Regions from separate parts of the Kitasatospora sp. NPDC094016 genome, predicted to be linked through region 1. Evidence: riboswitches for the same ligand, from Rfam matches in the RefSeq annotation. Region 1 holds a riboswitch; each other region holds the start of a gene.
What was found. A riboswitch is a leader RNA that binds a small molecule or an ion and turns the genes downstream of it on or off. The one in region 1 is predicted to bind cobalamin.
Positions count from the first base shown of each region.

Region 2: it holds a riboswitch for cobalamin, as region 1 does, so the genes downstream of both, ABT015_RS14400 (ABC transporter substrate-binding protein) here and ABT015_RS02175 (CoA-acylating methylmalonate-semialdehyde dehydrogenase) in region 1, are expected to answer to the same signal.
Region 3: it holds a riboswitch for cobalamin, as region 1 does, so the genes downstream of both, nicT (Nickel transporter NicT) here and ABT015_RS02175 (CoA-acylating methylmalonate-semialdehyde dehydrogenase) in region 1, are expected to answer to the same signal.

Region 1 is NZ_JBEOUK010000002.1:70,678-80,179, forward strand. Features, by position in the region: gene ABT015_RS02165 (M48 family metalloprotease) at 1-462, opposite strand, end outside; gene ABT015_RS02170 (BlaI/MecI/CopY family transcriptional regulator) at 453-905, opposite strand; cobalamin riboswitch at 1,174-1,346, shown strand; gene ABT015_RS02175 (CoA-acylating methylmalonate-semialdehyde dehydrogenase) at 1,564-3,063, shown strand; gene ABT015_RS02180 (acyl-CoA dehydrogenase family protein) at 3,071-4,210, shown strand; gene ABT015_RS02185 (enoyl-CoA hydratase/isomerase family protein) at 4,210-5,283, shown strand; gene mmsB (3-hydroxyisobutyrate dehydrogenase) at 5,280-6,197, shown strand; gene ABT015_RS02195 (enoyl-CoA hydratase) at 6,194-6,970, shown strand; gene cobF (precorrin-6A synthase (deacetylating)) at 7,017-7,775, opposite strand; gene ABT015_RS02205 (prenyltransferase/squalene oxidase repeat-containing protein) at 8,142-9,215, shown strand; gene ABT015_RS02210 (SCO2322-related protein) at 9,268-9,502, shown strand, end outside.
Region 2 is NZ_JBEOUK010000012.1:101,979-111,480, forward strand. Features, by position in the region: gene ABT015_RS14380 (alpha/beta fold hydrolase) at 1-813, opposite strand, end outside; gene ABT015_RS14385 (winged helix-turn-helix transcriptional regulator) at 914-1,324, shown strand; gene ABT015_RS14390 (siderophore-interacting protein) at 1,527-2,369, opposite strand; gene tkt (transketolase) at 2,682-4,910, opposite strand; cobalamin riboswitch at 5,348-5,552, shown strand; gene ABT015_RS14400 (ABC transporter substrate-binding protein) at 5,675-6,619, shown strand; gene ABT015_RS14405 (FecCD family ABC transporter permease) at 6,616-7,695, shown strand; gene ABT015_RS14410 (ABC transporter ATP-binding protein) at 7,692-8,510, shown strand; gene ABT015_RS14415 ((2Fe-2S) ferredoxin domain-containing protein) at 8,507-9,250, shown strand; gene ABT015_RS14420 (alpha/beta fold hydrolase) at 9,328-9,502, opposite strand, start outside.
Region 3 is NZ_JBEOUK010000006.1:41,181-50,682, forward strand. Features, by position in the region: gene rpsR (30S ribosomal protein S18) at 16-252, opposite strand; gene ABT015_RS08080 (CobW family GTP-binding protein) at 265-1,431, opposite strand; gene rpsN (30S ribosomal protein S14) at 1,437-1,742, opposite strand; gene rpmB (50S ribosomal protein L28) at 1,742-1,978, opposite strand; gene rpmG (50S ribosomal protein L33) at 2,104-2,268, shown strand; gene nicT (Nickel transporter NicT) at 2,381-3,496, opposite strand; cobalamin riboswitch at 3,527-3,740, opposite strand; gene ABT015_RS08105 (ArsR/SmtB family transcription factor) at 3,822-4,205, shown strand; gene ABT015_RS08110 (Fpg/Nei family DNA glycosylase) at 4,225-5,034, opposite strand; gene ABT015_RS08115 (AAA family ATPase) at 5,116-5,919, opposite strand; gene aroQ (type II 3-dehydroquinate dehydratase) at 5,999-6,427, opposite strand; gene aroB (3-dehydroquinate synthase) at 6,436-7,545, opposite strand; gene ABT015_RS08130 (shikimate kinase) at 7,538-8,059, opposite strand; gene aroC (chorismate synthase) at 8,056-9,240, opposite strand; gene ABT015_RS08140 (shikimate dehydrogenase) at 9,450-9,502, opposite strand, start outside.

The DNA of each region.
Region 1 (9,502 bases):
CATGCCGGTCGAGACGACGACGCGGCCGGGGCGCCCCCGGTGGCCGGGCAGGGCGAAGGCCTCGGCCTCCTTGCCCGCGACCACGAGCAGGTCGCCGTCGCTCGTGGCATCGGCGGTCAGGCCCCAGGCGCGGGCGAGGAGCACGCGGTGCCCGCGCCACCGCAGCGTCAGCCGTACCGCCTGGACGGCCAGCGCGGCCCCGGCGGCGCAGGACACCGGCACCACGGCCGGCCACCGGGCGACGACGTCGGACAGCGGCAGGTGTTCCAGGCCTGCCAGGAACGGGACGTGGAACAGCCCGACGAGTGCCGCGACGGTGCCGCCCGCCAGCAGGGCGGCCGCGCCCGTGAGCGCGAGCGAGGCCTCGCGCGGGGGGAGCAGCAGAGCCAGGCGGCGGGCGGCGGGCGCCGCGGCCCAGGGGAGCAGCAGGGCCAGGGCGACGACCACCAGGATCAGGCCCATGCGTCGTCCTCGGGCTCGGGCCTGCCGGAGTCCGTCGCGGTCGCGGCCTCGGCAGCGGCATCGGTCTGGGCCTCGGCCTCGGCATCGAGGAGCAGACGGCGCAGGACGTCCTCGTCGTCCTCGGACAGGGAGGAGACGAACCGCTTCAGCACGAGGTCCCGCTGAGGCTCCTTCTCCAACTCCCGGCGCATACGCCCGGCCGCCAGCCCGGCGGCGTCCTCCACCGGGGCGTAGGCGAAGGACCGCGCGGGGCGGCTGCGGACCAGGGTCCCCTTCTCGTGCAGGCGGGTGAGGATCGTCGCCACGGTGGTGCGGGCCAGCCCGTGGTCCAGCGCCGCCTTGACCTGCTGGGCGGTCAGCGGCTCGCCGGCCGCCCACAACACCGCCAGCACGTCCGCGACCAGCTCCCCGTGCGGACGCCTGGCGTCCCGACCGTCCCTCACATCGTTCTCCCTGTCCCGACACTCCCGGCAGACACACCCCCGGCGCCGACAGCGGTCGGCAGTCGAGGCCCACCCGCGCTGGTATGGCGAGGATGGGCTCGGCCTGTGTTGCTTAGGTGTGCCTCAGCTAACTTTACGGGCTCGTGGCCCCGCGCTGCCGGGCGCCCGATCGCGGACCCCGTCCGGTCGCGTGTCGCTCGGCGCGGTGGAAAGCCGGTGGCGCAACGCGCGTGCGGGCCTCTGGACTTACTAGGACGTCCAACTATATGGTCGATGGCAGGTCCGCGGTGTCAGGGAAGCCGGTGTGAGTCCGGCACGGTCCCGCCACTGTGACCGGGGAGTTCGTCCTCGCAGACGAAGGCTACTGGCAGCCAGCCGGGAAGGCCTGGGGGCGTGCGGTGATCCGGGAGTCAGGATACCGGCCGCGGGTGTTCCGTGTTTTCCACGAGGATGGAGACGACACGCATGACCCCGGGCTGCTCCCGCTCCACTGCCGCTCCTGGTTGTCCCGTGCCCACGGCCGCCGGGGCGTCCACGCCCTGACGTTCCGTTCCGCCGCCGCACGCCCGTGCCGCGGGGCGCACCACCGTGTGCCCGCGGACCCGCGGCGGCCTCCGATCCTCCTCCTCTCCCCACCCCTGTCGAGAGAAGGAACCCGATGGTCCGAGAACTGACCCACTTCGTCGCCGGCAAGCCCACCGCCGGCACCTCCGGTCGCTTCGGCGACGTGTACGACCCCAACACCGGCCGGGTGCAGGCCCGGGTGCCGCTGGCGAGCCGGGCCGAGGTCGAGGCGGTGATCGCCGACGCCGCGCAGGCCCAGCCCGCGTGGGCGGCCTGGAACCCGCAGCGGCGGGCCCGCGTCCTGCTGCGCTTCCTCCAGCTCGTCGAGCAGGAGAAGGAGGAACTGGCCCGGCTGCTGTCCGCCGAGCACGGCAAGACCGTGGCCGACGCCCACGGGGACATCCAGCGCGGCCTGGAGGTCGTCGAGTTCGCCGCCGGCATCCCGCACCTGCTGAAGGGCGAGTTCAGCGACAACGCGGGCACCGGCATCGACGTGTACTCGATGCGCCAGCCGCTCGGCGTGGTCGCGGGCGTCACGCCGTTCAACTTCCCGGCGATGATCCCGCTCTGGAAGGCCGCACCCGCCCTCGCCTGCGGCAACGCCTTCGTCCTCAAGCCCTCGGAGCGCGACCCCTCGGTGCCGCTGCGCCTGGCCGAGCTGTTCCTGGAGGCCGGGCTGCCGCCGGGCGTGCTGAACGTGGTCAACGGCGGCAAGGAGGCCGTGGACACCCTGCTGGAGGACCCGCGGGTGCAGGCGGTCGGGTTCGTCGGCTCCACGCCGATCGCCCAGTACGTCTACGCCACCGCCGCCGCGCACGGGAAGCGGGCGCAGTGCTTCGGCGGCGCCAAGAACCACCTGATCGTGATGCCGGACGCCGACCTCGACCAGGCCGCGGACGCCCTGATCGGCGCCGGCTACGGCTCGGCCGGCGAGCGCTGCATGGCGATCTCGGTGGCCGTCCCGGTGGGGGAGGAGACCGCCGACGCCCTGGTGGCCAAACTGGTCGAGCGGATCGCCGCGCTGAAGGTCGGACGCTCGGACGACCCGGCGGCGGACTTCGGCCCGCTGGTCGGCGCCGACGCGCTGGAGCGGGTCCGCGGCTACCTGGACCTCGGGGTCGAGGAGGGCGCCGAACTCGTGGTCGACGGGCGGGACTTCCGGCTGGAGGGGCACGAGGGCGGCTACTTCCTCGGCGCCTCGCTGTTCGACCGGGTGACTCCCGACATGCGGATCTACCGGGAGGAGATCTTCGGCCCCGTCCTGACCGTGCTCCGCGCCGCCGACTACGAGGAGGCGCTGCGCCTGCCCAGCGAGCACGAGTTCGGCAACGGCGTGGCCATCTACACCCGGGACGGCGACACGGCACGGGACTTCGCGCGCCGGGTGAACACCGGCATGGTCGGCGTCAACGTGCCGATCCCCGTGCCGGTCGCGTACCACACCTTCGGCGGCTGGAAGCGCTCCGGGTTCGGCGACCTCAACCAGCACGGGCCGGACTCGATCCGCTTCTACACCCGCACCCGCACCGTCACCTCGCGCTGGCCCTCCGGGGTCAAGGAGGGCGCGAGCTTCACCATCCCGACGATGGGCTGAGGGCGTCGTGCACGACCTCACAGAGGACCAGCTCGCCATCGCGGCGACCACCCGGGCCTTCGCCCGCGAACACCTGGCGCCAAACGCGGTCGCGTGGGACCAGGCCAAGCACTTCCCGGTGGACGTGCTGCGCAAGGCGGCGGACGTCGGCCTGGCCGGCGTCTACGTCCGCGAGGAGTCCGGCGGCTCCGGACTCACCCGCGCCGACGGCGTGCTCGTGTTCGAGGCGCTGGCCACCGGCTGCCCGTCCATCGCCGCCTACCTGTCCATCCACAACATGGTCGCCTGGATGATCGACCGCTACGGCGACGACGCCCAGCGCACCCGGTGGCTGCCGGGTCTCAGCGCCATGGCGACCCCCGCCAGCTACTGCCTCACCGAGCCCGGCGCGGGCTCGGACGCGGCGGCACTGACCACCCGGGCCCGCCAGGACGGGGACCACTGGGTCCTCGACGGCGTCAAGCAGTTCATCTCAGGTGCCGGCGTCTCCCGGATCTACCTGGTGATGGCCCGCACCGGCGGGCCGGGGGCCGGCGGGGTGTCCGCGTTCGTCGTCGAACGCGAGGACGCCGGCGTCTCGTTCGGGCCCGACGAGAAGAAGATGGGGTGGAACGCCCAGCCCACCCGCCAGGTGCTCCTGGACGGCGTCCGGCTCCCGGCCGACCGCCTCCTCGGAGCCGAGGGCGAGGGCTTCCGGATCGCCATGAACGGGCTGAACGGCGGCCGGCTCGGCATCGCCGCCTGCTCCCTCGGCGGAGCGCAGGACGCCCTGGAGCGGGCCACCGGCTACCTGGCGGACCGCGAGGCGTTCGGCGCCCGGCTCCTGCACGCCCAGGCGCTGCAGTTCCGGCTCGCCGACATGGCCACGGAGCTGGAGGCGGCCAGGTCGCTGCTCTGGCGGGCCGCCTCGGCCCTTGACCGGGGGGACCCGAGGGCCCCGGAGCTGTGCGCGATGGCCAAGCGGCACGCCACCGACACCGGCTTCGAGGTCGCCAACCAGGCGCTCCAACTGCACGGCGGCTACGGCTACCTGGCCGAGTACGGCATCGAGAAGATCGTCCGCGACCTACGGGTGCACCAGATCCTGGAAGGAACCAACGAGATCATGCGCGTCATCGTCGCCCGCGGCCTGATCGGGGCCGCGTGATGGCCGGGACCGACCTCGACGAGGTCCTGGTCCACCGCGAGGGCCGGGCGGGCCTGATCGTCCTCAACCGCCCCGCGGCCCTGAACGCCCTCACCCACGGCATGGTGCGCAGGGTCTCCGAAGCGCTGGACGCGTGGGAGGAGGACGAGCGGGTCGCGACCGTGGTCATCACCGGCGCCGGTGAGCGGGCCTTCTGCGCCGGCGGCGACATCGTCGCCATCCACCGCGCCGCCACCGGCGCGGACCCGGGCGCCGTCGAGGAGTTCTGGCGCGACGAGTACCGCCTCAACGCCCGCATCGCCCGCTACCCCAAGCCCTACGTCGCGCTCATGAGCGGCATCGTGATGGGCGGCGGGGTCGGGGTCTCCGCCCACGGCAGCGTCCGGATCGTCACCGAGACCACGCGCGTCGCCATGCCCGAGGCCGGCATCGGCTTCGTCCCCGACGTCGGCGGCACCTACCTGCTCGCCCTCGCACCCGGCGAGTTGGGCACCCACCTGGCCCTGACCGCAGGTTCCGTCGAGGCCGGTGACGCGCTGCTGTGCGGCCTCGCCGACCACTTCGCCCCGGCCGAGCGGCTGCCCGCGCTGCTGGACGACCTGGCCGAACTCCCCGTGCACGACGCCCTCGAACGCAACGTCGGGCCCGCACCGGCCGGCGTGCTGGACGGCCGGCGGGCCTGGATCGACCACTGCTACGGGGCCGACACCGTGGAGGAGATCCTCGACCGCCTGCGGGACAGCGGCGAACCGGAGGCCAAGAAGGCCGCGGACCGGATCGCCGCCAACTCGCCCGCCGCCGTGAAGGCCACCCTGGCGGCGCTGCGCCGGGCCCGCACCCTCGGTCCGCTGGAGGCGGTGCTCGACCAGGAGTACCGGACCTCCTGCGCGGCGCTCTCCACACCGGACCTGGCCGAGGGGATCCGCGCCCAGGTCATCGACAAGGACCGTTCCCCGCGGTGGAACCCGTCGACGCTGAGCGCCGTCGGGCCCGCCGCGGTGGCCCGCTACTTCGCCCCGCTCGGCGACCGGGAACTTGGCCTGGCCCCCACCACACCCCTGGAGCGCTGGTGACCCACCGCAACGGATTCAACGGAGTCAACGGAGTCATCGGATTCATCGGACTCGGCAACATGGGCGGCCCGATGGCCGCCAACCTCGCCACGGCCGGACACACCGTGACCGGCTACGACCTGGCGCCGGAGGCGCTGCGGCGGGCGGAGCAGGGCGGCGTCCGTCCGGCGCCGTCCGCGACCGAGGCGGTGCGGGAGGCCGACGTCGTCATCAGCATGCTGCCGGCCGGCCGGCACGTACTGGCCGCCTACGCCGACCTGCTGCCCGCCGCCCGCCCGGGAACGCTCTTCGTCGACTGCTCCACGATCGACGTCGCGGACGCCCGGGCGGCGCACGCCCTGGCCGTGGACGCCGGGCACCGGGCGGTGGACGCGCCGGTCTCCGGCGGGGTGGTCGGTGCCACGGCCGCGAGCCTCACCTTCATGGTCGGAGCCGCCGCGCCGGACTTCGAGGCGGCCCGACCCGTACTGGAGGCGATGGGCCGCAAGGTCGTGCACTGCGGATCCCCCGGCGCGGGGCAGGCCGCGAAGATCTGCAACAACATGATCCTGGGCATCTCGATGATCGCGGTCAGCGAGGCCTTCGTGCTCGGGGAGAGCCTCGGGCTCAGCCACCAGGCCCTCTACGACGTCGCCTCGACCGCCTCCGGCCAGTGCTGGGCGCTCACCACCAACTGCCCCGTCCCCGGGCCGGTGCCGGCCAGCCCGGCCAACCGCGACTACGCGGCCGGGTTCGCCGCCGCCCTGATGGCCAAGGACCTCGGACTCGCCGCCGGGGCCGCCGACGCCGCCGGCCTGTCCACGGACCTCGGACGCAGGGCGGCACAGCTGTACGCGGACTTCGCGCAGGCCGACGGCGGCGCCGGCCTGGACTTCTCGGCGATCATCACCACCCTGCGGGAGGACGGCAAGTGACCGGCTACGAGACGATCCTGGTCGAGCGCAAGGGCCGGGTGGGGCTGATCACGCTCGACCGGCCCAAGGCGCTCAACGCGCTCAACACCCGGCTGATGAACGAAGTCGTGTCGGCCGCAACGGAGTTCGACCGTGACCCGGAGATCGGCTGTCTGGTGGTCACCGGCTCGGAGAAGGCCTTCGCGGCCGGCGCCGACATCAAGGAGATGCAGACGCTCGACTTCGTCGACGCCTACCTCGGCGACTGGTTCGCCGCCTGGGACCGCTTCGCCGCGCTGCGCAAGCCCGTGGTGGCGGCGGTGGCGGGCTACGCGCTGGGCGGCGGCTGCGAGCTGGCGATGCTGTGCGACGTCCTCCTGGCGGCGGACACCGCGAAGTTCGGGCAGCCGGAGATCAAGCTCGGCGTGATCCCCGGCATCGGCGGCTCGCAGCGGCTGACCCGGGCCGTCGGCAAGGCCAAGGCGATGGAACTGTGCCTGACCGGCCGGATGATGGGCGCCGAGGAGGCCGAGCGGGCCGGCCTGGTCTCCCGGATCGTCCCGGCCGATCAACTGCTTTCCGAGGCGCTGACGGTGGCCGAGACGATCGCGGCGATGTCCACCCCGGCGGCGGTCATGCTCAAGGAGAGCGTCAACCGCTCGTACGAGACCACGCTCGCCGAGGGCGTCCGCTTCGAACGGCGGCTGTTCCACGCCACCTTCGCGACGGCGGACCAGAAGGAGGGCATGGCGGCCTTCGCCGAGAAGCGCCCGCCGGAGTTCCTCAACCGCTGACATCCCGTCCGGTGCGCCGCCCCTCGTCCGGGGCGGCGCACGCCGGTCAGCTCTCGGAGCGCCGCAGCAGGTAGGTGTCCATGATCCAGCCCTTGCTCTCGCGGGCCGACTCGCGCAGCTCGCGGATCCGCGGGGCGGCCTCGGCAAGCGGGCCGGCGACGAGGATCTCGTCGGGGGTGCCGAGGTAGGCGCCGTAGTGGATCTCCAGCCCCTCCGGGTCGATCTCGGCGAAGGCGGCCCGGCCGTCGAGCATCACCACGACGTCGTCCACGCCCTCGGGGAAGCCCTCGGCCAGACGGCGGCCGGTGGTGATCTGCACCGGGCGGCCCACCCGGGTCAGCGTGGTGCGGTGGCGGGCGGCGAGTGCGGAGACGCTGCTGATGCCCGGGACCACCTCGTAGTCGAACGCGACGGCGCCGCGGACCCGTACGTCCTCCACCACGGCGATGACGCTGTCGTAGAGGCTCGGATCCCCCCAGACCAGGAACGCGCCCGTCTCGCCCTCAGCGAGGTGCTCGACCGCCAACCGCTCGACCAGATCGGCACGGCGGACGCGCCAGTCGTCCACGGCGGCCGCGTACGCCGGGGTGGTGCGGTCCCGCTCCGCGTCCGGCACCTCCACCACGCGGTGCCCGGGCCGCCCGTGCTCGGTCAGCATCCGGCGCCGCAACCGGATCAGGTCCTGCCGTTCCTCGCTCTTGTCGAGGATGAAGAAGACGTCCGTGCGGGCGAGTGCCTTGACCGCCTGCAGGGTGAGGTGGTCGGGGTCGCCCGCGCCGATGCCGATGACGAGAATGCTCCGCATGTTCCGCATGGGAGGAATTCTGCCGTCCAGGACACCCTGATCACGCCGGCAGCCGGGAGGAGCGCGTCGCGAAGCCGGGTGCGGACCACCGTGAGATGACGCACGAACCCTTGACCGGATCTTTTCCGTATCGCCATGATGGGCCGTCATGTTGTGACTCCGCCACTGGGGGAAGTCCGGTCCGAATCCGGCGCTGACCCGCAACGGTAGGCCGCCGATTCACGTCGGCGGCGAGCCCGAGTACCCGGCGGCGGAGGTGTGTCGTCCCCTCCTCCCGTCGTGGTCTGCGGGCCGGAGCTCCGAGGGCTGCCCGGCTTGTCGCCGCCGTCCTCCGGGCCCCTGCGTGCGGGCCCGGAAAGGCCCACCGTGTCCTCGTTCCGACGCCCCCTGCGCCTCTTCGCGATACCCGCGCTCGCCCTCGCCACCGTCCTCCCGGCGGCCGCCGCCGCCCAGGCCGCGCCCGCTGCCGCGACCTCGTCCCCGACGCTCCGCCCCGACGCCGCCGCGGGCGGCTGGCTCGCCCGCCAGCTCGTCGACGGCGACCACTTCGAGTCCGTCTTCAACGGGACCGCCTACCCCGACCAGGGCCTGACCATCGACGCCGTGCTGGCCTTCGCCGCCTCGCACAGCTCCGACCAGGCCGCCGCGAAGGCCACCGCCTGGCTCGCCAAGCCCGAGATCATCACCGGCTACCTCGGCGACGGCACCACCGAGGCCTACGCGGGCGCGACCGCCAAGCTGCTGCTCGCCGTCGAGGTACGCGGCGGGAACCCGACGGCCTTCGGCGGCGTCGACCTGCCCGCCCGGCTGCGCTCGCTCCAGACGACCGACGGCCGGTTCTCCGACCGCTCGCAGTGGGGCGACTACAGCAACGCCTTCGGCCAGTCCCTGGCCGTGATCGCCCTGCACCGCACGGCCGGTGGCGCCCCGGCGGCGGCTGTCGACTTCCTCGCCAACAACCAGTGCGCGGACGGCGGTTACCCGCTGTCCTTCGGCCAGGCCACCTGCACCAGCGACCCGGACGCCACCGCGCTCGCCGCCCAGGCCCTCGCCGCGACCGGCCGCACCGCCAAGGCGAACGCCGGGCTCGGCTGGTTGACCGCCCACCAGAACGCCGACGGCGGCTTCTCGGCCGCCGGGGCCGCCGCGTCCAACGCCAACACCACCGGCCTCGCCACGCAGGCGCTGCTGGCCGGCGGGCGCTTCGGGGCCGGTCTCAAGGGCTGGAGCGGTCTCGTCAAGCTCCAGCAGGGCTGCTCCGCCGATCCGGCGGTGCGCGGGGCCGTCGCCTACGACGCGAACGGCTTCAACGCGGCCACCGGTGCCCGGGCCACGGCGCAGGCCGTCCTCGGCCTGGCCGGCACCCCGCTGGCCGCCCTCTCCGCCGCCGGTGCCCGCCCGGACGCGCCCGTGCCGGCCTGCCCGGCGACCACCCGCTGACCACCCGCTGACCACTCGCTGACCACTCGCCGACCCCGAAAGGAGAGCTCCGATGACCGACACCCTGGCGCCCGCGCGCCCGGCCCGCCGTACCCTCGGCTCGATCGCCGCCGCCGCCGCTCTGACCGCAGGCCTGCTCGGCGTCTCCGCCGTCCAGGCCCCGCAGGCGCGGGCCGCCGCCTGTGACGGCACCACCGGCGTCACCGTCGTGGTCGACTTCACCGCCGTCGGCGGCGGCATCCAGACCGGCTGCGCACCCGGCGACCCCGCCAGCGGCCTGGCCGCGC
Region 2 (9,502 bases), on a different contig from region 1:
CAAGGCGTCGGGGCGGTCGAGGGGGATGATGTGGCCGCAGTCCTGGAGATGGTGTCCGACCAGGTCGTCGGCGATGGGGCGGAGTTGGCGTTCGAGCCCGGTGCCGACGGGGTGAGAGCCGACGGCCATGGTGGGCATGGTCAGCCGAGCCGTCGCGGCGGCGTCCAGGATCTGCTGCGCGCTGGTGGGCAGGGCCCGGTAGTAGGAGAACGCGCAGCGAAGGGCCTCGCTCCCGGTGTACGCGTGGACGAAGGCCGCACGGATGTCGTCGGGTACTCCTCGCCCGAGCGTCCCCGAGTCGAGGAACCAGTCGATGTACGGGGTCTCGTTGCCGGCCAGGACGGTCTCGGCGAGGCCGGGGACGGCGTGGAAGCCGAACCACCACGGGGCGCCGCCCGCGACGACGTGTTCGACTCCGGGCAGGCGGCCGAGCAGTGCCTCCATGACGACCAGGCGCCGGACAAGGCCGGGCCGGCGCAGCGCGAGCAGGACGGCGGGGGCGGTGCCCGCGTCGATGCCGACCACCGCTGCCGAGGGCTCGCCGAGTGCGTCGAGCAGTCCTTCGACGTCGGCGGCCAGGGTGCCTGCGTCGTAACCCTCGACGGCACGTGTACTGGCACCGAAGCCTCGCAGGTCCGGGGCGATGACCCGGTACCGTCCGGCCAGTCGGCCCATGATGCCGCTCCACAGTTGCCAGGTGTGCGGGAAGCCGTGCAGCAGGAGAACCGCGGGTCCGTCCCCGGCGATGGCGACGTTGAGTTGGACGCCGTTCGTCGCGATGCGGCGCAGTTGGTGTGCGGTGGTGACGGGCATGACGGCTCCTCCGACTGGTTACCATTGGTGACCACAGAACGATAGGTAACTGTCCGACCGCTTCCTAGACGGCACTTTCAGGGAAGGTGGTGAGCCACGGGTGACCACCCCAGGAGCACGGGCCGCCGGTCGTGGGGTACGCGGCGATCTGTTCGATCCCCATTGCCCGACGCGGCAGTTGCTGGACCGCATCGGTACGAAGTGGACGTCCATGGCCGTCAAGACGCTCGCCGATGCCGCACCGGACGAGGTGCGCTTCGCAGAGCTGAGACGCCGAATGCCCGGCGTCTCGCAGAAGATGCTGTCCGTGACGCTGCGAAGCCTGACCCGCGACGGGCTGGTGTCGCGTCGGGTCGAACCAACCGTGCCGCCACGGGTCTTCTACCGACTCACCGGACTCGGGCTGTCCCTGGAAGCCGCGCTCGCGGGGCTGCGGACCTGGGCGGAAGAGCACATGGCCGAGATAGACCGCGCCAACGAAGCCGGCGACCAGGAGGTCGATGAGGGATAGGCAGGCCGGTTCCGCGCTCAGTACCGGTTGGCTCGGGTGCTCGATGCGGCCGGCGTCGCCACCCTGCCGCCACGCCCGACAAGGCGGCGGACCCTGCTCCCTGGACCACCCGGTCCGAGACCGGTCCCCGCACCAGGTGGATGGCGCGGGGACGGAGGGCGGGCAGAGGCTGGTGGGGCGGGCGGCTACCCGGCGGCGCGGATCAGCCGGCCGACTCCTGCTCAGCCTCCACCTGGGCGTTCCACTCGCGCTTGGCCGCCCGCCAGGCCTCGTCGCTCTGACCGGACCGCCAGTAGCCCGAGACCGACATCCGCTCGCGCGGGATGCCCCGCTCCAGGCGCAGCAGGCGCCGCAGTTCCTTCACGAAGCCGGCCTCGCCGTGCACGAACGCGGATGCCGTGCCGGCGGGGAATTCCAGCGCGCCCACCGCCTCGACCAGCGCCTCGCCCACCGGGCGGGCGCCGCGGTGCAGCCAGCTGATCTCGGCCCCGGCGGGCGAGACGATCTTCTGCTCCTCCGCGGCGTCCGCGACCTCGATGAAGGCGTGCACGACGGCATCGGCCGGCATCCGTTCCAGCGCAGCGGCGATCGCGGGCAGCGCGCTCTCGTCGCCCACCAGCAGGTGCCAGTCGGCGCTCGCGTCGGGGGCGTAGCCGCCGCCGGGGCCCAGGAAGCGCACCGTCTCGCCGGGCTGCGCGCGGGCCGCCCACGGCCCGGCCAGGCCCTCGTCACCGTGCACCACGAAGTCGATGGTCAGCTCGCGCAGGGCCGGGTCCCAGGCCCGCACGGTGTACGTCCGGGTGATCGGCCGCTGCTCGGGCGGGAACTCCTCGCGGATCCGCGCCATGTCGAAGGGCTCCGGGTAGCTCACGCCCTCGGGCGCGAAGAGCACCTTGACGTAGTGGTCGGTGAACTCGGTGGCGTCGAAGTCCTCCAACCCCGCACCGCCGAGGACCAGGCGCACCATGTGCGGTGTGATCCGCTCGGTGCGCAGCACCTGTGCTTCGCGGGCCTGCGGTGTCCGGCGGGTCGGTTGGTCTGCCATGGTGCCCCCCTGGGCTGTGTGGTCGCGCTTCTCGGTTAGGCTTGCCTAAGTTAGCACCCTTGGGGCGATGCTCGGCCCAGGGACGGCAGCCGATCCCCATTCCGCCCACGACCGGGTACGCCACAGCCCTGGCAGCCCTGGCGCGGGTCGCGGACGCGGCAAGGACCTGCGGATGCCGCCCTGACCGGTCTGCCGGCCGGCTTCGGCGACGTCTCGGCGGCCACCGCCACCAGCCCCACGACACTCTGATCACCAGGAGCGTGCCGACGGTGCCGGGCCGCGCGAAGCGGACATCGGCCTCCTGCCCACCGTTCAAGTGTCGGAGCGACTGATGTCCCCGGTGCCACCTGCGGTCGGGGTGGAGGTCTGCCGGTGGCCGCCGGGACGCGGTGCCCGCCGGGTGTCGAGGACGCTGTCGCGGGCGGCTGCGGCGATCGCCTGGGGGGTGATGCCGAACTCGGTGTACAGGCGCTGGTAGTCGGCGGACGCGCCGTAGTGCTCCAGGCTGACGATCCGTCCGGCGTCGCCCACCATCTCCCGCCAGCCCTGTCCGATGGCGGCCTCGACGCTCACCCGGGCCCGTACGTACGGGGGCAGGACCTGGTCCTGGTAGTCCTGGGGCTGGGCGGCGAACCACTCCCGGCAGGGCATCGACACCACCCGCACCGCGAGTCCCCCGGCCGCCAGCAGGGTGCGGGCCTCCAGGGCGAGGTGCACCTCGGAGCCCGTCGCGATGAGGATGACGTCCGGCGTCGCGCCGCCCGGAGCCTCGGCCAGGACGTACCCGCCCCGAGCCGCTTCCCGTGCGGGGGCGAACTCGCCGCTGTCGCGGTCGAGGACAGGCAGGTTCTGGCGACTGAGGACCAGTCCGGCCGGGCGGTCGCCGTGTTCGAGGACGGTGCGCCAGCACGCGGTGGTTTCGTTGGCGTCGGCTGGGCGCACGACGTCCAGACCGGGGATGGCCCGCAGTGCGGCCAGGTGTTCGACGGGCTGGTGGGTGGGGCCGTCCTCGCCCAGGCCGATGGAGTCGTGGGTCCAGACGTACGTGACCGGCAGTCGCATCAGGGCGGCCAGCCGGACGGCGGGGCGCATGTAGTCGGAGAAGGTCAGGAACGTGCCGCCGTAGGGGCGGGTCAGGCCCTGCAGGGCGATGCCGTTGAGGATCGCGCCCATGGCGTGTTCACGGATGCCGAAGTGCAGGGTGCGCCCGTAGGGGCCGCCCTTCCAGTTCTTTGTCTGGCGGCCGGTCGGGACGAAGGACGGCTGGCCGACCATGGTGGTGTTGTTGCTGCCGGCCAGGTCGGCGGAGCCGCCCCACAGCTCGGGCAGGACCGGGGCCAGCGCGGTGAGGACCTCGCCCGAGGCGGCGCGGGTGGCCATGCCCTTGGCGTCGGGGGGAAAGGTCGGCAGGACGTCCGCCCAGCCGTCGGGCAGCCGCTGCTCCCGCAGTCGGTCCAGCAGGACGGCGCGCTCGGGGTTCGCCGTGCGCCAGGCCGCTAACCTCTCGTCCCACTCGGCGTGCACCTGCCGACCGCGGTCGGCGGCCTCGCGTGTGCGGCCCAGGACGTCCTCCTCGACGACGAAGTGCTCTTCGGGGTCGAAGCCCAGCAGCCGTTTGGTGGCGGCGACCTCGTCCTCGCCCAGCGCGGATCCGTGGGCCTTGCCGCTGTCCTGCTTGGTCGGGGCGGGCCAGCCGATCACGGTGCGCAGCATGATCAGCGAAGGGCGGCCGGTCTCCTGCCGGGCGGCGCGGGTGGCCGCCAGGAGCGCGTCGACGTCCTCGACGTAGCGGCCGGTGCGCGTCCAGTCCACGGTCTGCACGTGCCAGCCGTAGGCGGCGTAGCGGGCCGGGACGTCCTCGCTGAAGGAGATGTCGGTGTCGTCCTCGATGGAGATGTGGTTGGAGTCGTAGAAGACGATGAGGTCGCCGAGTTCCTGGTGCCCTGCCAGGGAGGCGGCCTCGCCGGTGACGCCCTCCATCAGGTCTCCGTCGGAGGCGATCACGTAGACGTGATGGTCGAAGGGGCTGGTGCCCGCTTCGGCGTCCGGGTCGAGGAGACCGCGTTCGCGGCGGGCGGCCATCGCCATGCCCACCGCGCTGGCCAGGCCTTGGCCCAGCGGGCCGGTGGTCATCTCCACGCCGGGGGTGTGCCGGTGTTCGGGGTGCCCGGGGGTGGCGGAGTCCCAGGTCCGGTAGGCCTGCAGGTCCGAGAGTTCCAGGCCGTAGCCGGCCAGGTAGAGCTGGATGTAGAGGGTCAGGCTGGAGTGGCCGCAGGAGAGCACGAAGCGGTCCCGTCCCAGCCACCGGTCGTCGCCGGGGTCGTGGCGCATGACGTTCTGGAACAGCAGGTACGCCAGTGGGGCCAGGCTCATCGCGGTGCCCGGATGGCCGTTGCCGACCTTCTGCACCGCGTCGGCGGCCAGCAGCCGCACGGTGTCCACCGCCCGCGCGTCGACCTCGTCCCACCCTGCCCGCCCTGCCACCGGATCCGCGAGGGATTCGTCGCGCCGCGCGGTAGCGTCGTTCTGGTCGTTCGCCATGCCGTTGCTCCTTCGTCTCGGCTTGTCGTCCATCGTTCCTGCGGCACTGGGCGGGCACGACCGCCGGGCCGTCGCCCGCGTGGTTGCTGGTGATGTACGAACTATGCCCAGGGGTGGCGCGCTGTCCGGCACGACACACCCTTTCGGTGAGCCGCTCCGCCTCGTCGCTTGCCCCCGAAGTGGGGAAACACACCCCTGACCACCCGTCGCAGGTCCGCGGGAGGGCGTGCGCGGGCCCCCCTTCGACGGCACGGTGCCTCCGCCGCCGAGCAGGGTCGGTGACGGCGTGCTCGATCCGCTCGACGCCGACGACCGTCCACGTCTCCGCCCGCACCTGAGACCCCCGGCCGGGCCCCGTGGCCGATCCCTCCCGCAACCCCGGGAACGGTCCAGACGATCAGCCCTCGGGCTGGCCAGCACCGACCTGACCACGCCTGATACCTTTCCATCGCCGTGGTGTACGGGAAACCGGTCTGAGTCCGGTGCGGCCCTCGCCACTGTTGCCGCGGAGTTCCGCGGCCCTCGCTGACCGGCTTTTCCAGCGGTCAGGGCCACTGGGCGGGCTGGAAGAGCCGTCCGGGAAGGTCGGCCGCGGCGTGTCGATGCGGAAGCCAGGAGACCGGCCACGGCGCTACATGTTCCACGAGGGTTTTGGAGAACACGTGCCCAGCGGTCTGCCGCATCCGTTCCGTTCCATATGTTCCGTACGTCCCACAGGTCCGATACGTGTCGGCCGGGCGGTCGCGGCCGTCCTGTTCGTCGGCATGCTCGGAGCCTGCACGGGCGCCCCCGCGCCCGCCACGTCCGGCGGGACGACCGGAACTGCCGCGCCGGTCAGCGTCGACAACTGCGGGACCACCGTCACGGTCGGCGCGCCGCCCGACCGGCTGGTGACGCTCAACCAGGGCGCCACCGAAGTGGCCCTGGCCCTCGGCCTGCAGTCCCGCATGGCCGGTACCGCCTACCTCGACGACTCCGTCCCGGAGAAGTGGAAGGCGGCCTACGACTCCGTCCCGGTGCTCTCCAAGGACTACCCGACGAAGGAGAAGCTCCTCGCGGCCCGTCCCGACTTCCTGTACGCCTCCTACTCCAGCGCGTTCACCGACAAGGTCGCGGGCACCCGGGAGGAACTGCGCGGCCAGGGCATCCCGTCGTACCTGTCCCCGTTCGGCTGCTCGGACAAGAGCCAGGTGGCGCCGACGACCTGGCAGGCGGTGTGGGGCGAACTGAACGACGTCGCCAAGGTCTTCGGTGTCACGGAGCGGGCCACCGCGATCCGGCAGCAGCAGGAGCAGCAGCTGGCCCAGTTGACGGCGACGGCCGCGGGCAAGGACCTGAAGGTCCTGTGGTTCGACTCGGACACCAAGGCGCCGTTCGTCGGCGCCGGCCACGGCGGACCTCAACTCGTGCTCGACGCCGTCGGCGCCCGCAACGTCTTCGCGGACCTGCCCGGTGGCTGGCAGAACGTGAGCTGGGAGAAGGTCGTCGCGGCGGACCCGGACGCCATCGTGCTCGCGGACGCCGGCTGGGACACGGCCCAGTCCAAGATCGACTACTTGGAGAACGACCCGGTGCTGAGCAAGCTCACCGCCGTGCAGCGCAAGGCCTTCGTGGTGGTGCCGTTCTCGGAGTCGACTCCCGGTGTGCTGCTCGCCGACGGCGCCGCCAAGGTGTCCGCGGGACTGGGCCAACTGCACCCGGGTTCATGACCACCGCGCCCCACCCCGTCGCGCGGCGCTCCGGTCAGGGCCGCGCGACGGCGGCCCTGGCCGTCGGTGCGGCCCTGCTCCTGGCCACCGTGCTCCTCGGCCTGGCCGTGGGCTCGCAACACGAACCGGTCCGGACGGTGATCGACGTCGTCCTGCGCCGTCTCGGGCTGGGCGACCCGAACGTCACGCTGCTGGACGACCAGATCGTCTGGCAGCTGCGGCTGCCCCGGGTCCTGGGAGCGGCCGCCACCGGCGCGGGCCTCGCGGTCTGCGGCGCGGTGCTGCAGACGCTGACCGGCAACGACCTGGCCGATCCCTTCCTGCTCGGGATCTCCGACGGAGCCGCCGCCGGCGCGGTCACCGTGATCGTCCTCGGCGTCGGCGTGTCCGGCGCCGTGGGCACCGGCGCGGTCGCGACGGCGGCCTTCGCCGGCGCCCTGCTCGCCGCCGTCGTCGTCCTGGCACTGGCCGGCGCCCGCACCCGATCGCTACCGACCACCCGGACCGTGCTCGCCGGCATCGCGGTGGGACAGATGTGCGGGGCCTACACCTCGTTCGTGGTGATGGTCCTCGGGGACCGCAACGCGGCGCGCGGTGTCATGGAGTGGACGCTGGGCTCGGTCGCCGGCGTGCGGTGGCCCACCGCCGTCTTCCTGACCGCGGTCGCGCTGGCCGGTGTCACGGTCCTGGCCTCCTCGGCCCGCGACCTGGACGCCTTCGCGTTCGGCGAGACCGCCGCCCGCTCCCTCGGCGTCCACGTCGAGCGCACCCGCTGGGTCCTCGTCGCCACCGCCGCCCTGGTGACCGCGTGCCTGGTCGCCCACACCGGCGTCATCGGGTTCCTCGGCCTGGTCGTACCGCATGTCGTCCGGCTCGTCTGCGGCCCGCGCCACGCCCTCCTGCTGCCCGTGTCGGCACTGGTGGGCGCGTCCCTCCTGGTGGGCAGCGACATCGTGGCGCGCTCGGTCCTCCCCGACCGGGAGATCCCCGTCGGCGTCATCACGGCCGGACTCGGAGCGCCCTTCTTCGCCTGGCTGCTGTGGCGCCAGGGGCGGGCCGACGGGAGGGGGCAGTGACGGTGACGCCCCCCGCCGAGCTGCGCGCGCAGGGACTTCGAGTGCGCATCGGCGGAGCCACCCTGCTGGACGCGGTCTCGCTCGCGTTCGCCCCCGGCCGGATCACCGGCCTGCTCGGGCCCAACGGCGCCGGGAAGACCACCTTGCTGCGCGCGGTCGCCGGACTGACCCGGCCGAGCGAGGGACGCGTCCTCCTGGACGGAGAGGATCTCCACGCACTCACGGCCCGCCGACGAGCACGGCAGGTGGCCTTCATGGAGCAGCAGGCGGACACCCGGCTGTCGCTGCCGGTCCGTCAGGTCATCGAGCTCGGACGCACACCGCACCGCAGCCGCTGGCCCGTGCCGGCGAACTCCGCCACCGACGCCCACGAGCGATCCGTGTTCGCCGATGCCGTTGCCGCGGCCGACGTCGGCCACCTGCTCGACCGGTCCTGGCCGACGCTGTCGGGTGGCGAGCGGCAGCGGGTCCAGCTCGCGCGGGCACTGGTGCAGGAGCCCGGCGTGCTCCTGCTCGACGAGCCCACCAACCACCTCGACCTACGCCACCAACTCGGCTTCCTCGACACCGTACGCGGGCTGGGCGTCACCACGGTAGCCGCGCTGCACGACCTCGAACTCGCCGCCGCCTACTGCGACGAGGTCGCCGTCCTGCTCGACGGCCGGCTGGTCGCCCACGGGCCCAGCTCGGACGTGCTCACCTCGCCGACGATCGCGCACGTCTACGGCGTCGACGTCACCGTGGAACGACACCCCCGGCACGACAGACCGCACATCCGGTGGAACGGACTGCTCCCCGAAGGGACAACACCATGACCCTCCCCGTCCCGGGCGCGCTCGCCCGCCGCAGTGCCACGCTCCTGGTCGGCATGTCGATCGGGGAAGCCGTCCGTCGTGACGAACTCCTCCGGACAGCGGCGTCGCACCAGGCCTCGATCGCGTTCCTGCAGCAGGCAGACCCCTCCCTATCGGCCGAGCTGACCAGGCTGGCCAACGCGGGCGCCGAGACCGTGGTCGTGATCGGCGTCCGCCTCGCGGCCTCCGGCCCGGCCCAGTCCTGGCTGCGGCGGATCGCGGCGCACTGGTGGCGCGAGCGCGCGGGCCACCGCCCCGAACTCCTCGTCGCGACCCGCCTCGCCGACGCACCGGACGCGGTCCCCGCGGTGGCCGCGGTGACGAAGGCCATCACCGGCAAGGAGCCCGGCCTCACGTCCGCGGCCTGGGAGGACGTCCCCGGCCACCGGCACCAGGTCCTGGTGTGCCGCGGCCCGCGTTGCGCGGCCAAGGGCGCGGAGGAGGGACTACGCGCCCTGGTGCAGAAACTGACCGAGCACGGCCTCGGCGACGACGACGTGCTCGTCACCCAGACGGGGTGCCAGTTCCCCTGCAACCAGGCCCCCGTCGCCAGCGTGCAGCCGGACGACGTCTGGTACGGGAAGGTCGACCCGGCTGTCGCCGGCCGCATCGTCACCGAGCACCTCGCCGGCGGACGACCGGTCGAGTCCCACCGACTCCCCCGGCACAGGAAGGAGCAGGCGGACCACCACGACGACTGATCGCGACCACGAGGCTCAGGCCTGAGCCCGTACCCCGCTACGCAGACCGAGATCACCTCAGGTCGACGATGTGCTGCTCAGGCGAGCTTGAGGAGCAGTTCACTCAGTTCCCTCGGCATGGTGATCATGCAGTCGTGGCCGGTCAGCAGCTCCCAGACCTGCGCGGCAGAGCCGTTGGGCTGGACCGGGGGGACGGGGCGGCGGGTGATGCCCGGCGGCGTGGGGCCGACGTTGTGGATGTGCGTGCGCGGG
Region 3 (9,502 bases), on a different contig from region 1:
ACGGTGGTGTGGTGGCTATCGGGTGGTGCCGGCGGCGTACGGGAGGAGGGCCGTCTCACGGGCGTTCTTGACGGCCCTGGCCACGGCGCGCTGCTGCTGGACGGTGAGCCGGGTGACGCGGCGGCTCCGGATCTTGCCGCGGTCGGAGACGAAGCGCCGCAGCAGGTCGGTGTCCTTGTAGTCGATGTACTCGATGCCGGCCGCGAACAGCGGGTTCGGCCGGGCCTTGGGCGGGTTCGGTCGCTTACGCACAGTGACAACTCCTCAGTGAACGGGGTCGAGCAGGTCCCGGAAGGCGTCCGGCAGGGCCTTCCAGCCGGGTTCGCCGGCGGCGAGTTCGGCGTCGGTGAGCAGACAGGAGTCGAGCAGCCCGGTGACGCCGTCGACGTCCAGGCCCTCCGCGGTGAAGCTGAGCTGCTGCACCCGGTCGCCGTGCAGCGGGTGCCAGTCGAGGGCGGCGGCGGCCCGGCGGGCGGGCGGGTAGAGCTCCCAGGCGGCGTCGGGCAGGGAGGTGAGCCAGGGCCCGCACTCCTCGACGGCGAGGTTGGCCCCGGCGGCGTCCCAGGCGAGCATCAGGTCGGGCCGGTTGGCCAGCCAGAAGCGGCCGCGGCTGCGCTGGGCGGCGGGGACGAGCAGCTCCAGCGCCCGGTGCAGCCGCTCGGGGTGCAGCGGGCGGCGGCGCTCCCAGACCAGCGTGGTGACGCCGGCCTCGTCGCTCTCCTGCGGGAGCAGCGCGATCGCCGGGTTGACCCGGTCCCGGGCGGCGGCGACGTCGAAGCCGCCGAGGGCGGCCCGGGTGAGCGCGCCGGTGCCGAGCCGGACGACCCGGGCGGTGGGGTGGAGCTGGCGGAGCAGCGCGAGCCCGGGCGTGTGCGCCGTCGCGCGCGGGACGGCGAGGGTGGTGGCGTACTCGACCTGGTGGGCGAGCGCCTCCGCGCGGGTCCGCTGGTCCTGGCGGGCGGTGTGCTCGCCGTGCTCCACCAGGTCGTCGGAGACGGAGAGCTCGCCGACCAGCCGGTCCGGGTCGACGGCCGTGACCACGCCCGCGAGTTCGACGGCGTCCTCCAGGTGGCGGCCGTCCGCCTCTCCCCCGGCGATCACCTCGACGGCCGGGTGCGGGTCGCTGCCGCCCCACAGTTCGACGATCGCGAGCCCGTACCGGCCCTCGTCGGCGATCCGCAGCAGTCGCGGCAGCAGGTCCTCGCGCAGGGCGCAGCAGGGGCAGTCGTTCACCAGCGGGACGTCGGCGGCGTCGAACCCGCCTCCCGCGTCGCGCAGTTCACGGCGGACGACGCCCTGCGAGGCCTCCCGCAGGTCGTGGTGGAGGACCACCGCGCCCACCCCGGCCACCGCCAACTCCCGGACGGCGGCGCGGCGTTCGTCGGCGTGCAGTCCGGCCACGACCACCACGGGCAGTTTGATCCCGTCCACGCCGCTCACCAGCTGGCCTTGCGGACGCCGGGCAGGTGGCCGGCGTGGGCGTGGACGCGGAGGTTGACCCGGGAGAGGCCGAAGGCGCGCAGGTAGCCGCGGGGGCGGCCGTCGACGGCGTCGCGGTTGCGGATCCGGGTGGCGCTGGCGTCGCGGGGCTGGCGGGCGAGTTCGGCCTGGGCGGCGGCGCGTTCGGCGGGGGCCGTGCCGGGACTGGCGATGATCCGCTTGAGCTCGGCGCGGCGCTCGGCGTACCGGGCCACGACGGCACGGCGCTGCTCGTTCTTGGCGATCTTGCTCTGCTTGGCCATCAGACCTTCCCCCCTCGGGCGCGGATGCGGGCGACGGCGGCCTCGATGCCGATCGTGTCGATGGTGCGGATGCCCTTGGCGCTGAGGGTGAGCCGGACGTACCGGCCCTCGCCGGGCAGCCAGTAGCGCTTGTGCTGGATGTTGGGGTCGAAGCGGCGGCGGGTGCGGCGGTGCGAGTGCGAGATCGCGTTGCCGAATCCGGGCCGACGGCCGGTGAGTTGGCAGTGGGCGGACATGGGTGCTCCCTGGCGTCCGGGAATGGGCAGGACGGAGCTCACGTTACACCAGATGAAAATGACTTCCATTTCGGTGTACGGTTTCGCCCCGACCCCGAACACCCCGCCAACCCGGGAGGACACCCATGGCCCGCAGCGAACTGCGCCCCGTCATCAAGCTCCGCTCCACCGTCGGCACCGGCTACACGTACGTGACCCGCAAGAACCGCCGCAACGACCCGGACCGGATGGTCCTGCGCAAGTACGACCCGGTCGCGCGCCGGCACGTCGACTTCCGCGAAGAGCGCTGAACCCCGCCCGCCCGACGACCGGCACCGACCCGCGGCGACGGAACGGCGCCTCCCCCGGGATCCCGGGGGAGGCGCCGTCGCCGCCCGCTGCCGTCGCCGGTCGCAGTCGTCGCTACTCGGCGGCCGCCCAGCGCTTCTCCACCCGGGCCAGCTTCCAGTAGGCGATCGCCGCGGCCCAGACCACCACGAACAGCCCGGCGATCGCGTAGCCGACGTTGTCCAGCGAGATGCCCGCGATCCAGCCGGTGACCGGGTCGGTCAGATCGAGCTTCTCGTGCAGCACGCCGACCAGTTCGATGGTGCCGATGACGAAGGCCACCGCGATCGACAGCCCGGTGATCGTCAGGTTGTAGTAGACCTTCCGGACCGGGTTGGCGAAGGCCCACTGGTACGCGAAGTTCATGAAAGTCCCGTCCAGGGTGTCGAACAGGCTCATCCCGGCCGCGAACAGCAGCGGCAGGCAGACGATCGCGTACCAGGGCAGCCCGGCCGCCGCGCCCGACCCGGCCATCACCATCAGGGTGACCTCGGTCGCGGTGTCGAAGCCCAGCCCCAGCACCATGCCCACCGGGAACATCTGCCCGGGCCGGGTGATCGACCGGGTCGCCCGGTTCAGCACCCGGGCCATGAAGCCGCGCGAGTTGAGGTGCTCCTCCAACTGCGCCTCGTCGTACGACCCGGCCCGCATCGCCCGGAACACCTTGAGTATGCCGAGCAGCGCGGCCAGGTTGAGCGCGCCGATCAGGTAGAGGAACGCGCCGGAGGCCGTCGTGCCGACCATCCCGAGCCATTTGTGGGTGGTCGAGTCGTCGTCCATCAGCGTGCTGGCCAGCTGCGCGCCGCCCGCCACCAGGGCGGCCATCAGCACCACCATCGAGGAGTGCCCGAGGGCGAACCAGAAGCCGACCGAGACCGGCCGCTTGCCGTCCGCCATCAGCTTGCGGGTGGTGTTGTCGATCACCGCGATGTGGTCGGCGTCGAAGGCGTGCCGCATGCCGAGGGTGTACGCGGTGATCCCCAGGCCCACCCCGAAGACCTGGGTGCCGACCGCGTAGTTGTGGGGCGCGACCAGGAGGACGAGCGTCCCGAAGGCCACCACGTGCATGGCCAGGATCACCCCCATCAGCCCGGCCGTGCGAACGGTGTCCTCGCGCTTCCAGCGGAACGTGGGCAGCGCGGACGGTGTCGCCGGCGCCTCGGCAGTCGCGGCGGTTTCGGGCAGGGTCATTCGGGTCACGCTCCAGCACCTCGTGGAAACACTTCGTGAGATGCCGTGGCCGGTCTCCTGGCTTACGGGGGTCCCGTACCCGCCTTCCCAGGTGCGCGAGGCTCCCAGTGGCGTCGTGGGTACGGACGTCTCTCCATCGTCGACGATCACGATGGCCCGATCACAGTGGCGAGGGCCGCTCCGGACTGGGATCCCTGAGGATCCGTCACCGGTCTTCCCGAGCACCACGGCGGGGAACACCGTAGGGGCCAGGACCCACCCTTGCAAGGCTGCGCACCTGCGCAGGTGTCCAGGATCACAGGCCCCCTGCTGCAACAATGTGCGCATGCATCTCGTACCGGCCGACCGCGCGGGCCACCGCACCATCGACGGACACCGGGTCTGCGAGGCCATCGCCGCGATCGGCGACCCCGCGCACGTCCGCACCTGGGCCGAGCGGTTCTCCCTGCTCGCCGACCCCGGGCGGCTCGCCCTCCTGCTCGCCCTCCACCGGGCCGGCCCGCTCGCCGTCTCCGACCTCGCCGTGGCCACCGGCATGCGCGACCCCGCCGTGTCCCAGGCCCTGCGGCTGCTCCGCACCGCGGGCGTGGTGACCGGGGACAAGGACGGGCGGGTCGTGCGCTACCAGCTCGTGGACGAGTCCCTGCGCCCCCTCCTCGACGCGTGCGCCGCCGCCGAACACCACGAGCCCGGCGCGGCCTTCGGCTGACCGGCCGGGCAGGGCCTGGTCAGGCCGCCTGGCAGGCGGGGCACCAGAAGAGGTTGCGTGCGGCGTGCTGTTCCGTCCGGACGTCGGTGCCGCAGACCAGGCAGGGCATCGCGGCCCGCCGGTAGACGTACACCTCGCCGCCGTGGTCGTCGACGCGCGGCGGTCGGCCCATCGCCTCGGGGGTGTGCTCGGGCCGGACGGTGTCGATCCGGCCCGCACCGACGCCCTCGTGCATCAGGGCGACCAGGTCGGCCCAGATCGCGTCCCACTCGCCCCGGGTGAGGTCGCGGCCGGCGCGGTGCGGGTTGATCCCGTGGCGGAACAGCACCTCGGCCCGGTAGACGTTGCCCACCCCGGCCAGCACCTTCTGGTCCATCAGCAGCGCGGCGACGGTCGTCCGGCTGGCCGATATCCGGCGCCAGGCGGCCTGCGGGTCGGCGTCGGCCCGCAGCGGGTCGGGGCCCAGCCGGGCGGCGACGGCGGCCTTCTCCGCGCCGGTGACCAGCGCGCAGGTGTTGGGGCCGCGCAGGTCGGCGTAGCCGTCGTCGTTGGCCAGCCGCAGCCGGACCAGGCCGACCGGCTCGGGCGCGGGCCCGGTACCGAAGGCGAAGCCGCCGTAGAGGCCGAGGTGGACGTGCACCCAGCCGCCCTCCTCGAAGCCGAGGAACAGGTGCTTGCCGACGGCTTCGGCCGCGGTGAGCAGCTGCCCGTCGATGGCCTTGGCCTCGTCGGCGAACCGGCCCTGCGGGCTGGACACCTCGACCGGGCGGCCGCCGAAGGCCTTCCGGTTCTCGGCGGCGAGGCGGTGGATGATGTGGCCTTCCGGCACGGGCGTCAGCTCCCCCGGGGTGGTTCGATCAGGACCCGCCCATCATCGCAGTCGGCACCGACACCACCGGATCGTCGCGGGTCAGCGCACCGGCATGCCCATCAGCCGGGCCAGGATGACGCGGTCCAGCTCGGCGGCGGTGCCGGCCACGTCCAGGTACGAGTTGTCGATGATCGGCAGCCCGGAGTTGTACCAGCCGGCCATCCGGCCGTGGATCCGCGCCACCTCCTCGTCGCCGAGCCGCCGGGTGCCGCCGCGCCGGGCGTTGCGGTGCAGCACGGAGTCCAGGCTGGGCAGCAGCACGACCGGGATCATGCCGGGACCGATGTGCCGCTTCCAGCCGCCGAGGCCGATGGCCGGGCGGTCCGGGAAGACGGCGTCGTCGATGATGCAGGAGATGCCGTTGGCGAGGTAGTTGCGGCAGGCGAAGCCGCAGGTGCGGCGGGCCAGCCGGTACTGCGCCTCGGAGGCGTTGTTCCAGCCGGACTGCGGGTTGGCGAAGCCGGACTGCACCCACTCGCGGACGTCGTCCAGGCTGATGTGCGCGGTCGGGCTGGGCCGGCGCTCGGCCCAGTACCGGGCGACGGTGGTCTTGCCCGCCCCGGCCGGGCCGATCAGCAGGACGGCGATCGGGCTGGTGGGCGCGTGCCGCTGCGGCGGGTGGGCGGGGAGTTGCACGGGCGCGCCGGAGGGCAGCACGAAGTGCCCGGTGGCCCCGGCGGAGGCCGGCGCACCGGGCGCGGGTGCGACCGGAGCGGGCGCGGGAACAGGAGCCGGAGCGGGCGGCACCGGCGGCGGCGCGGCGGCCCCCGACGGCTGCGGCCCCGGCGGAGCGGCGGGACGCGGCGGGACGTGCCCACCCCCGGCGTACTGCGTCACGGTCACCTCCCGACACCTCTCAGCGGGGAGACTACACGGCGGCCCGGCGGCGGGCACAGTCCGCCGCCGGGCCGCTGACCAGGCGTCAGCGCGTGGTGAGTTGCTCGGCCAGGGCGCGCAGGGCCAGCTCGTACGAGCCGAGCCCGAATCCCGCGATCGTGCCGGAGGCCACCGCGGCGATCACCGAGGTGTGCCGGAAGGCCTCCCGGGCGTACGGGTTGGAGATGTGCACCTCGATCAGCGGTGCGGTGCGCTGCGAGGCGGCGTCCCGCATCGCGTACGAGTAGTGCGTGAACGCCCCCGGGTTGATCACCACGGGCACCTTGCCGTCGGCCGCCTCGTGCAGCCACTCCACCATCTGCTGCTCGGAGTTGGTCTCGTGCACCTCGACCTCGAAGCCGAACTCCTGGCCGAGCGCGGTGCAGCGCTCGACCAGCCCGGCGTAGGAGGTGGCGCCGTAGACGTCCGGCTCGCGGCTGCCGAGCCGCCCGAGGTTGGGGCCGTTGAGCACCATGACCCTGGTCACGCCGAGACCTCCGCGTAGGCGGCGACCAGCAGGGACGGGTCGGGGCCCTCCAGGACGGAGGTCTTGCCGAGGCCGTCCAGGACGATGAAGCGGATCAGGTCGCCGCGCGACTTCTTGTCGATCTTCATGGCGTCCAGCAGCTTCGGCCAGGCGTCCGCCTGGTAGCGCAGCGGCAGGCCGACGGAGGCCAGCACGGTGCGGTGCCGGTCGGCCGTCTCGTCGTCCAACCGGCCGGCCAGGCGGCCGAGTTCGGCGGCGAAGACCATGCCGATGGAGATCGCGGCGCCGTGCCGCCACTTGTAGCGCTCGTTGCGCTCGATGGCGTGGCCGAGGGTGTGGCCGTAGTTGAGGATCTCGCGCCGGCCGGACTCCTTGAGGTCCCCGGAGACCACGTCGGCCTTGACCTGGATGGCGCGGCGGATCAGCTCGACGGTGTGCGGGCCGTCCGGGGTCTTGGCGCCCTCCGGGTCGGCCTCGATCAGGTCGAGGATGGCCGGGTCCGCGATGAACCCGCACTTGATGACCTCGGCGAGGCCGGAGACGTAGTCGTGCTTGGGCACGGTCGCCAGGGTGTCGAGGTCGGCCAGCACGCCCACCGGCGGGTGGAAGGCGCCGACCATGTTCTTGCCCTCGGCGATGTTGATGCCGGTCTTGCCGCCGACGGCCGCGTCGACCATGCCGAGCAGCGTGGTGGGCATGGAGATCCAGCGGACGCCGCGCAGCCAGGTGGCGGCGACGAAGCCCGCCAGGTCGGTGGTGGCGCCGCCACCGAGGCCGACGACGACGTCGCTGCGGGTGAAGCCGGTCTGCCCGAGCACCGACCAGCAGTACGCGGCGACCTCGGCGCTCTTGGCGTCCTCGGCGTTGGGCACCTGGAGCGCGATCGCCTCGTAGCCCTCGCCGAGCAGGTCCTCGCGGATGGCGTCGGCGGTGGCGGCCAGCGCCTCGGGGTGGATGATCGCGACCCGCTTGGCCCCTCTTGTCCCCAGACTGGGGGGACTGATCAGCGCCGACAGCTCACCGAGCAGCTGGTGCCCGATCAGCACGTCGTACGGGTCGTGGCCGGCGCTGCCGCCGACGTGAATCCTGACGATGGGGTCAGTCATGGGGGGTCTTCAGCTCCAGTGCTTCCAGTACGGCGTCCGCGACCTGCTCGGGGGTGCGGCCGGCGGTGTCGACGACGGCGGTGGCCACTTCCAGGTAGAGGGGCCGGCGGGCCTCCATCAGCTCGCGCCAGCGGGCCCGCGGGTTGATGGCCAGCAGCGGGCGCGGGGCGTCCAGGCCGACCCGCTTGACCGCGTCCGCCAGCGGGACCTCCAGGAAGACGACCGGCAGCTCGCGCAGCAGGGCGCGGGTGGCCTCGGCCATCACCGCGCCGCCGCCGAGCGCCAGGACGCCGTCGTGCTCCGTGGCGCCCGTGCGCACGGCCCGGACCTCCAGCTCGCGGAAGTGCGGCTCGCCCTCGTCGACGAAGATCTCCGGGATGGGCTTGCCGGCCAGCGCCTCGATGTCGGCGTCGGTGTCCCGGAAGCCGACGCCCAGACGCTCGGCCAGGGCCCGCCCGACGGTGGACTTGCCACTGCCGGGCGGGCCGACCAGCACAACGACCGGAACGGTCATCGGATGATCAGGTTGTCGAGGTAGCCCTGCACGTTGCGGCGGGTCTCAGAGACGTGGTCACCGCCGAACTTCTCGTTCACCGCGTCGGCCAGCACCAGCGCGACCATCGCCTCGGCGACGATCCCGGCGGCCGGCACGGCGCAGACGTCCGAGCGCTGGTGGTGCGCCTTGGCCGGCTCACCGGTGCGCACGTCCAGGGTCTGCAGCGCCCGCGGCACGGTGGCGATCGGCTTCATGGCGGCCCGCACCCGCAGCACCTCGCCGGTGGTCAGGCCGCCCTCGGTGCCGCCGGAGCGGCCGGAGGTGCGCTTGACGCCCTCGGGGGTCGGGACGATCTCGTCGTGCGCCTGCGAGCCGGGCACCCGGGCCAGCTCGAAGCCGTCGCCGACCTCGACGCCCTTGATCGCCTGGATGCCCATCAGCGCGGCGGCCAGCCGGGCGTCCAGCCGGCGGTCCCAGTGCACGTGCGAGCCCAGACCCACCGGCACGCCGTACGCGAGCACCTCGACCACGCCGCCGAGGGTGTCGCCGTCCTTGTGGGCCTGGTCGATCTCGGCGACCATCGCCTTCGACGCGTCGGCGTCCAGGCAGCGGACCGGGTCGGCGTCCAGCCGCGCCTCGTCCGAGGGCAGCGGCAGCACCCCGGCCGGGGCCTTGGCCGCGGCCAGCTCGACCACGTGGCTGACGATCTCGATCCCGCAGGTCTCCTTCAGGTACGCGCGGGCGACGGCACCGAGCGCGACCCGGGCGGCCGTCTCACGGGCGCTGGCGCGCTCCAGGATCGGACGGGCCTCGTCGATCGAGTACTTCTGCATGCCGGCCAGGTCGGCGTGGCCGGGCCGGGGGCGGGTGAGCGCCTCGTTGCGGGCCAGACCGGCCAGCACCTCGGGGTCGACCGGGTCGGCCGACATAACCTGCTCCCACTTCGGCCACTCGGTGTTACCGACCATGACCGCCACCGGGCTGCCCATGGTCTCGCCGTGCCGGACGCCGCCGAGGAACGTCACCTCGTCCTGCTCGAACTTCATCCGTGCGCCGCGACCGTAACCGAGCCGGCGGCGCGCCAGCGCGTCGGCCACCACCGCGGTGGTGACCGGTACACCGGCGGGCAGGCCTTCCAGCGTCGCGACGAGTGCGGGGCCGTGCGACTCCCCCGCCGTCAGCCAGCGCAACGTACCCAACGGAGCTCCTTCATCAGCGGACCGGCCTCGGCACCTGCCGGGGCCCGCCCGGGCGTGCCTTTTCCCCTGAATCCTTTCACGTCCCGGCGGCACCCGGAGGCCCAGTCCGCGTGACGGACGGCAACCGGTCAGTCGGCGGGACGGTGGTCGGCACGATTCCGGCCACCCGGCCGGGCGGTGGTCGGCGCGATCCGGCCACCGGCGCGGCCTCAGCGCCCGGCGAGGGCCTTCTCGCCCGCCTCGCGCATCGCCGCCAGCGGCC